DNA from 4 places in the Clostridium hominis genome. Region 1 is predicted to be linked to each of the others. Evidence: a T-box and tRNA genes for the amino acid it is inferred to sense, from the RefSeq annotation. Region 1 holds a T-box; the other regions hold tRNA genes.
The links. A T-box is a leader RNA that pairs with one kind of tRNA and senses whether it is charged. The one in region 1 lies ahead of argS (arginine--tRNA ligase), so its partner is inferred to be a tRNA-Arg.

Region 1 (2,215 bases):
TCTCTTGAGTTCTTTAAATAAGTAAATACGACTGCACCTACTCCTATCTTCTTAGCTACCTCTTCCTTATTTTCAAGATTTGGATTCTTCTCATTTATTACCTCTAAAGTTTTATCTACTGATTCTCTTATTAAATCATCTAGAAGAATAACTTCTCCCTTTCTAGTAGATAATTTTCTATCTGCAAACTTAACTAATCCAAAGCCAACATGAACACAATCATTAGCCCATTCATGCCCAGCAAGTTCTAACACTTTAAATACTTGCTTAAAGTGTAGTGCTTGTGGAGTTCCTACTACGTATATACACTTATCAAAATTATATTTATTTTTTCTATACATAGCTGCTGCCAAATCTCTTGTAGCATATATAGATGCTCCATCAGCTTTTAAAACTATACATGGTGGCATATTATATTCATCAAGCATTACTACTTGAGCTCCATTACTTTCAACTAGTAACCCCTTATCTCTTAATTCATTTACTACTACATCCATTTTATCATTATAGAATGCTTCTCCTGCATATGAATCAAATTTAACATTAAATACGTTATATACTCTTTCAAACTCTTTTAAGCTTAAGTTTCTAAATCTTTCCCATAAAGCTTCTGCTTCTTTATCCCCATCTTCTAAAGCTTTAAAATACGCTCTTCCTTCATCTTCTAACGAAGGATCCTTTTCTGCCTCATCATGGAATTTAACATAAATTCTTAAAAGTTCAGCTATTGCATCTTTCTCTAATGCTTCTTCATTTCCCCATCTCTTATAAGCAGATATAAGCTTACCAAATTGAGTTCCCCAATCTCCTAAGTGATTAATTCCTTCAACTGTGTAACCTTCTTTTTTAAATAGCTTATATAAAGAATTTCCTATAGCTGTTGTAAATAAATGACCTACGTGGAATGGCTTTGCAATATTTGGTGATGAATATTCTACACATACAGTCTTCCCTTCACCAACATTAGAACTTCCATAAGAATCTCCTTCTAAAAGTATCTTTTCTATTGTATTCTTTGTAAATGTTCCCTTATCAACAAAGAAATTCAAATAAGGGCCTAAGCTTTCAATCTTTTCAAAACCTTCTTTACTTAATTTTTCTTTTAGCTCTTCAGCTATCATATTAGGAGCTTTTCTAAAAGCTTTAGCTAATTGGAAACAAGGGAAAGCAAAGTCACCCATTTCTGGTTTCGGTGGGATTTCTATTAACTTTTCTATACTCTCTAAATCCATATCTACTTCTGTTTTTATAAGTTCTGCAACTTTCTTTTTATAATCCATAAAACTACCTCCAACATTTATATTCACAATAATATTAAAAATTTTCAAAGCACTATAAGTTCTTCAAAAAATTAGTTATACACTTTATTATTTCCTTAAAAATAAAAAAACCATCTCCATAAAAAAGAGACGGATATTCCGCGGTACCACTCTAATTGCATTTTTAAATAATGCCACCTTAACGCTTTAACGCAGCTACTACGGTTTATCCTACTTAATTTCGGTAAACTTCTCCAAGGCTCTCTTTCCTTTAATATATCTTATGAACCTTACACCATCGTTCACTCGCTTTAAGACCTAATTAAAGTACTTTTCCTCTTCATAGAATTTCTTTTTCATTTAATTATAACTAATAAAAAGTTTTTTTGTCAATAAATCATAAATTTTTATTTGAACTTATATAAAATTAAAGGTACAATAGGATAATAATATACAATATAATTTAAATAAGATAAGAAAAGGTGCGTTATGGTTAAGATTGGAATTATTCATATAAGTTCAAGCTCACTTAGACTTGTACTTGCAGAAATTGAAGAAATCGGGTATTTCAGAGTTGTAGATGAATTAAAAACCCCAATGAAGATTTGTTACAATTTAAATAATACTTGTAAAATATGTAATGAAAAATTACATTATATAATTTCTACATTAAAAACTTACGAGTCTTTATGCCTAGCTAGTGGCACATCGAAGATAATTGCTATTGCAACAAACTCATTTAATCAAATTTGTGATAATGAAATTATAATAAAATCACTTAAAGATAACTTCGATTTAGATTTAAGAATATTAACCCCTAAAGAAGAGATATATTATAATTATCTAGGAATTGTAAAAAGCTTAAATATAGAAAACTCTCTTGTTGTTGAAATAACCGGTACATCAACAAATTTAACTTGGGTAAAAACAGGAAAAATCCAAGAATGGTCTGTTTT
Region 2 (2,215 bases), on a different contig from region 1:
ATTACACAATAATGTAAAAATAATGATTTAATTTAATATAAAGTTTATTTAAAAGTTGTACTAAAAAGAAAAATATGGTAAAATTTAGAATGTAAGATATTTTTTGGGGTATACGATGGGGTATTACGGTAGGAGGCATAATGGGTAATAGCATAGGTGAAAATAAATTGGTTACTATAGATGAATTAGAAGAGCTACTTTGCAATTTAAGAAACGAAAGTGAAAATAAAGAAAATTTTACTTTGAACATAACTCATGATATGAGAAGTCATCTAAATGTTATTATTTCTGCATTACAGTTTATTGAACATAATAGTTTAAATATAACAACTGAAAAGAAATACATGAATATAATAAAACGAAACAGCTACAAGATATTAAAGTTAATAAATAATTTAATTGATACTAGTAGGTTAGAAAATAACTTTTATAAATTAGAAAAGAGAAATATTGATATTGTATCAATGATTGAAGGAACTGTAGAATGTATAGAAAAATATTCTTTAGAAAAAAATATCCAATTAATATTTGATACAAATAAAGAAGAGTGTATAGTTTCAGCAGACCCTGAAGCCATAGACAGAATTGTTATGAACTTATTATCAAATGCAATAAAATTTTCACCAATGGATTCAGAAATATTTGTATATCTAAATATAGATAATGAAAATATTAATATTTCTGTAATAGATAATGGAAAAGGAATATCACAAGAAGAACAGGATAAAATATTTAATAGATTTTATCAATGTTCAAATAGATCTGATAAAGAATATATAGGAAGCGGAATAGGATTAGATTTAACTAACTATTTAGTAAAAGCTCATGGTGGAAATATAAGTATAAATAGTGTAGAAAATGAAGGCTCAGAGTTTATAGTTACTATTCCAAGAGTTTTAGAAGAACATATAGAAACTGTTGATAACAGTATTTCTAGTAAGATACAAATGCTAGAAATAGAATTTTCAGATATTTATCTAAGTGAATAAATAATCATTTATTCTTGATAAATGTTAACCTTTGTGATATTATAGGAATTGTTAATGTGGAGCGTTAGTTAAACGGATATAACACGCCGCTACGGACGGCGCATTAAGGGTTCGATTCCTTTACGCTCTGCCAAGCACTTATTTATTTTTATAAATAAGTGCTTTTTCTTTTGGGTAAATTAATAGTATTAATTTATATAAAGAGAGTAGGTAGTATAAGTGGGATTATTAATTAATCAATTAGATGAACATAATGAAGGTAACATATTGGCTACAATTAGATATAAGGTTAGTGAAGTCATATTTATTAGACAAAAGGAACAGATAGATTTAATAGATAATATAAAAAGCTATTATGAAAAGAATTTTCCGATGGTAAAAATGTATGATGTAATTATTGAAGAAGGAGAAATTGATAAACTATCTGATTTAATCAATAAAAATAAAGGCGATGAATTAATAGTTAATCTTACAGGAGGAAAAAGGATAAATTCATTAACTTTGTTAGAGCTTAGTATAAAAAATAATATAAAAGCTATATATACAGATATAAAAAATAAAAAGATATATACATTTAATAATGGGATAGATCTAACATATGAAGAGTTTGATGATTTGGATATAAATGATATTATTAACGCAGCTGGAGGTGCTTTAGTAGAAGATTCCTCAGATTTGTGTAAGAAAAAAGATTTAATATATTTATCTAAACAGATATATAAGAATTTAGATATATGGAATAAATATAAGCAAAGGTTATACGATACAAACATATTTAAACATATAGAAGAATCTCCAGACAAAATACAAATTAATATAAAATCTTTAACTGAAGAAGAAAAGTTAATATTAAAGAATATATTGAAAAAGCTAAAGGAGATGGATGAATTACAATATGATGAAAAAAATGATGATATAGAAGTAACATTTTTAAATAAATATATAAAAGGTTTTATATTTAAAAGTGGTACATGGTTAGAGATTGCTACTAATAATTTAATAAATAAAATAAAAGAAATAGATGAATCAAGAAATGGTGTAGTATTTCTTTGGAGTAATGAAAATAGAACTGTAAGGAATGAAGTTGATGTTGTAGCAGTTAAAGATTCTGTACCTATAATAATATCTTGTAAAGATAGTGAAAAATATAATGAAATGGCTTTAAATGAGCTAAATGTATATGCCAATAAATTAGGTGGAAAAAATGCATATAAGATTCTTGTTGC
Region 3 (2,215 bases), on a different contig from region 1:
TACTGCTTTAGCCATATCCTCTAAGCTTAATACCTTATCAGCATATTCCATAGCTATCTTTTGATAATCCCAATCAAAGAAATCTATCTTTTCACCAGCTTCTAAAGCAGATTGTAGAACTGTTCCTAAATCTCTACCCTTCCATTCTACATTTACCTTTATTCCAGTTTCTGCTGTATAAGCATCGATAGCTTCTTGAATTACTTTTGCTTGTGGTTCAGTATTGTTCCACATTGACCAGTAAGTTAATTCCCCTGCATCTGCTGATGTTGTTGTATCATTTCCTGCTGGTGCATCGCCTTCAGCAGTTGACCCACCGTTATCTTTATTCCCACATGCTGTTAAAGAAAACGCCATACATCCTGCTAAAATCAATGACATAAGTTTTTTCATTTTCATAATATTCATCCTCCCCTTTTTTATACCATAAAATAATTAACTATATGTTATATTAATAATATAGCCTTTTTACCCTTAGGAAAACAATCTCTATATTGGCCTTTCCTTTATATATATTGCTATCCTAGTTAATTTTATTATATATTATGTTAACCTTTTCATTCAACGTTTACAAATCGACTAATTATAACATGAATTTAGGCGTTTTTTACAATTTTTATAATGTCATTAAATTTAATTTTTTATAAAAACTTACACCTTTTTGATATATTATAAACTTAATATAGAATTATTTTCTAATTAAGTTTATAATAAAAAAGTATTATGCATCTATAACTCAGTTGGATAGAGTGCTGGACTTCGAATCCAGGCGTCGGGGGTTCAAGTCCCTCTAGGTGCACCAAAGTAATAAAGTGTGAAGCACTTTGGTGAAAAGTTTGACTTCGTCAAAGGTGAAAAATCAGCTGACGCTGAGTGGAAAAGTTCACTTCATGACGGGGAAAATATTGCCTTTGGCAATAGTGAAGAGTATCTAAGTATTAGCACCTTTCACAGCTACGATAGTAGCCTTTTCCCCTTAACTTTAGTTAACTTTTCCCCGCTACGTAGTAGCATTTTCCCCTCGACGAAGTCGACTTTTCACTTGCGCACTTAGTGCGCACTTTTTTTATAGTGACAATGTATTCTTAACTATATCACTTATCTCTTGAGCTTTTTCTAGCATATCCATTTCACAGAATACTCTTAATACCGGCTCTGTTCCTGAGAAACGTATTATTACCCATCCACCATTTTTGAAATATACCTTATACCCATCAAGATATGAGACCTTTTCTATTTCATATGGGAACTCTATAGGATTCTTATCTATCATTATTTGTTTTATAAGTTCTTCTTTTCTCTTATGAGTCATTCCATAATCACTTTCAGTCATAAATAGCTCGCCATATTCTTGACATATATCTTCATATATTTGTGATAATGATTTTCCTGTTACTGCAATCATCTCTATAAGTAATGATGCTGCATATACTCCATCTTTACCTTGAATATGACCTTTTACAGTTAATCCTCCACTTGATTCTCCACCTATAATAGCATCAGTTTCTATCATTTTAGCTGATATATGCTTAAATCCAACTGGAACTTCATGGCATTTTTGTCCAAAGCTTTCTGCAACTTTATCAAGTAAATGTGTCGTAGCTATATTTCTAACTACAGGGCCATTCCACCCCTTATACTTTACAAGATAATAATACAGAACAACTAATATATCATTTGGATGTAAGAATCTTCCGTTATTATCTATAACTCCTAATCTATCAGCATCTCCGTCTGTGGCAATTCCAATATCATAATGCCTATCAAGTACATGTTGTTGTAATGCTCTTAAAGTATCAACATTAGGACTTGGTAGCTTTCCTCCAAATAAAGTATCATGTCTCTCATTTATAACATCTAAATCGCATCTTGCTGTGGATAATATAGTTCTTAAAGAAGTTTGGCTAACGCCATACATTGGATCTAGAACTACCCTTAAATTAGCATTTTTAATACTCTCTAAATCAATTTGCGAAAGTATACTATCAATATAATCATTAAACGGATTATATGGTACTATTAAGCCATTATTAACAGCATCCTCATAATCAATCCAATTTACTGGTTCCTTTTCTAAGCTTTCTATATACTTTTCCACATTTTTAGTCACAACTTCATCTGCGTCTTTTCCACCTTTTGTGAATAACTTTACACCATTATAAATTGCAGGGTTATGACTTGCAGTTACCGCCATACCATAATCTAAGCCTTGTTT
Region 4 (2,215 bases), on a different contig from region 1:
ATAATCACTCTCCTATAATATATAAATATTTTATTGTTAATTATATCATACGCTAAAATTATATGATATAATTTTCCAATAAATTAAATATAAATTCATATTTGGTGTAATTTATAAATATGTTTGCAAAACCTAGTTTTTAGATTTCACTTATTGTGTAATTTTAGTATTTGATTTAAAATATTTCTTATGACTGTAATTAACATATTTTGAGGTGGTAATTTGTTTATAATTAATTTTATCCGCGGATTTTTTATGGCCCTAGCTGATAGTGTTCCAGGTGTTTCTGGTGGTACTATAGCTTTTATACTTGGTTTTTATGATGATTTTATAGATTCACTAAATTCATTAATATCAAGAGATAATATGGAAAACAAAAAAAATTCTTTAGTTTTTTTATTTAAATTAGGAATTGGTTGGGTAGTTGGAATGGTATTATCAGTACTATTCTTATCATCAATATTTGATGCTCAAATCTACGAAATAAGTTCCTTATTTACTGGATTTATAGTAGTTTCGATTCCATTAATAATTAGTCAAGAAAAGGACTCTATTGTTGGTAAATATAAAAATATCATATTTGCTATTATAGGAATTGCTGTAGTTGCTCTTATAACTTACTTTAATCCAGCATCTTCTAATGGTGGACTTAACCTTTCATTAGATAACTTATCAGTTGGTTTAGGTATATTTGTATTTGTAGCTGGTATGATAGCTATTTCTGCAATGGTTCTTCCAGGTATATCAGGTTCAACATTACTTTTAATATTTGGACTTTATACTGGAATTATAGGTGCTATAAAAGAAGTTCTTACTTTTAATTTTTCTTACTTACCAATATTAATAATATTCGGTTTAGGAGTATTAACTGGTATAGCAACAACAATAAAAGTTATCAAATTTGTACTAAAGAAATACAGATCTCAAACTGTATACTTAATATTAGGACTTATGATTGGTTCTATATATGCAATATTTATGGGACCTACAACTTTAGAGGTAGCAAAACCAGCTATGAACTTATCAAGCTTTAGCTTTATATTCTTCATAATCGGCGGAGCACTAATAGTTGGATTAGAGAGATTAAAAGTAGTTTTCGAAGGTAAAGAAACTAAAAATAAATCAAACAAAAAAGGAGCTTAATTGCTCCTTTTTTTATATTCTAACATTACCGCTATCAATCCCATTACTACCTTCATTTAGAGGTAACCATTCTAATACTTTTAATATATGTTCATCCTAGGAGTACCAATTATCATCTCTAGAGCCCTTAGCATATGTTGCATCAAAGTTATTGTCTAAATAATAAAGCCATAAAAACCTTACAGCAAATAAGATTTTTATGGCTTTATTGGTACTCCCAACAGGAATCGAACCTGTATCTATCCCTTAGGAGGGGACTATTCTATCCATTGAACTATGAGAGCACACTAACAAATATATTTTATTACATTCATCTATATATGTCAATTTTTTCTACTCGTCTTTATTTTACATATTTATCATCTTAGAATCTTTTATATTAATAACATTATCTTTAATTAAAAATATAATAATAAAATTATTATATAGTGGTGTAGGATTTCCTACCTTCACCCCTATTCCTACCTCAAACTCATCTGGTAAGTACTCACCTTTATCTATCTTTTTAGAATATAATACTTCAGCATCCTTTAAGCAATAACTTGCTTCTCTACCCGCAAAAATATTTACTTGAATTTTTATATATAATGATAAAACCCTTATTAACGCTTCTTCTATATCATCATTTTTATAGTCTCTTACGTATAATTTAGCTGCATGTTTATTAAACCTAGTCTCTTCATCCAAATAGTCTATAACTATTCCCCACTCTTCAATCTTATTATATTTAGGTATATCTGATTTAAAATTAATTATGACTGTAGCCTTATATAACTCTGAATTTTCCTTTATAAAGTCTTTATCGCCATAAATTATTGCATTTAATGCTAATGAAAGTTCTTCTCTAAACACTTTATCTCTAATTATAGTTTTATTTAAAGATGATTCTAAACTAACCTGAAGATATACGCTTAATATATCTCTTCCATCAACTACTTTCCACTCTGCTAGCACTTCATCTCTAGTTTCATTAGTTTTCTCATAATCATATTTCTTACCAATAGTTAAAAATAGATCTGCTGTTTCATCTGAATGCGTTAATGTATATTTTCTATCTTTATTTTTAGTATCA

Region 2: it encodes a tRNA-Arg, which carries the amino acid that the T-box ahead of argS (arginine--tRNA ligase) is inferred to sense. The anticodon was not compared.
Region 3: it encodes a tRNA-Arg, which carries the amino acid that the T-box ahead of argS (arginine--tRNA ligase) is inferred to sense. The anticodon was not compared.
Region 4: it encodes a tRNA-Arg, which carries the amino acid that the T-box ahead of argS (arginine--tRNA ligase) is inferred to sense. The anticodon was not compared.

The regions. Positions count from the first base shown of each region.
Region 1 covers NZ_JACOOO010000052.1:15,291-17,505, forward strand. Annotated here, with positions in the region: gene argS (arginine--tRNA ligase) at 1-1,280, opposite strand, end outside; T-box leader at 1,403-1,612, opposite strand; gene H8S20_RS19935 (Ppx/GppA phosphatase family protein) at 1,749-2,215, shown strand, end outside.
Region 2 covers NZ_JACOOO010000031.1:19,211-21,425, forward strand. Annotated here, with positions in the region: gene H8S20_RS13345 (sensor histidine kinase) at 141-989, shown strand; tRNA gene H8S20_RS13350 (tRNA-Arg) at 1,048-1,122, shown strand; gene H8S20_RS13355 (Card1-like endonuclease domain-containing protein) at 1,209-2,215, shown strand, end outside.
Region 3 covers NZ_JACOOO010000044.1:56,612-58,826, reverse strand. Annotated here, with positions in the region: gene H8S20_RS18495 (ABC transporter substrate-binding protein) at 1-399, opposite strand, end outside; tRNA gene H8S20_RS18490 (tRNA-Arg) at 726-802, shown strand; gene H8S20_RS18485 (phosphoglucomutase/phosphomannomutase family protein) at 1,067-2,215, opposite strand, start outside.
Region 4 covers NZ_JACOOO010000048.1:20,322-22,536, forward strand. Annotated here, with positions in the region: gene H8S20_RS19725 (DUF368 domain-containing protein) at 223-1,143, shown strand; tRNA gene H8S20_RS19730 (tRNA-Arg) at 1,353-1,427, opposite strand; gene H8S20_RS19735 (staygreen family protein) at 1,492-2,215, opposite strand, start outside.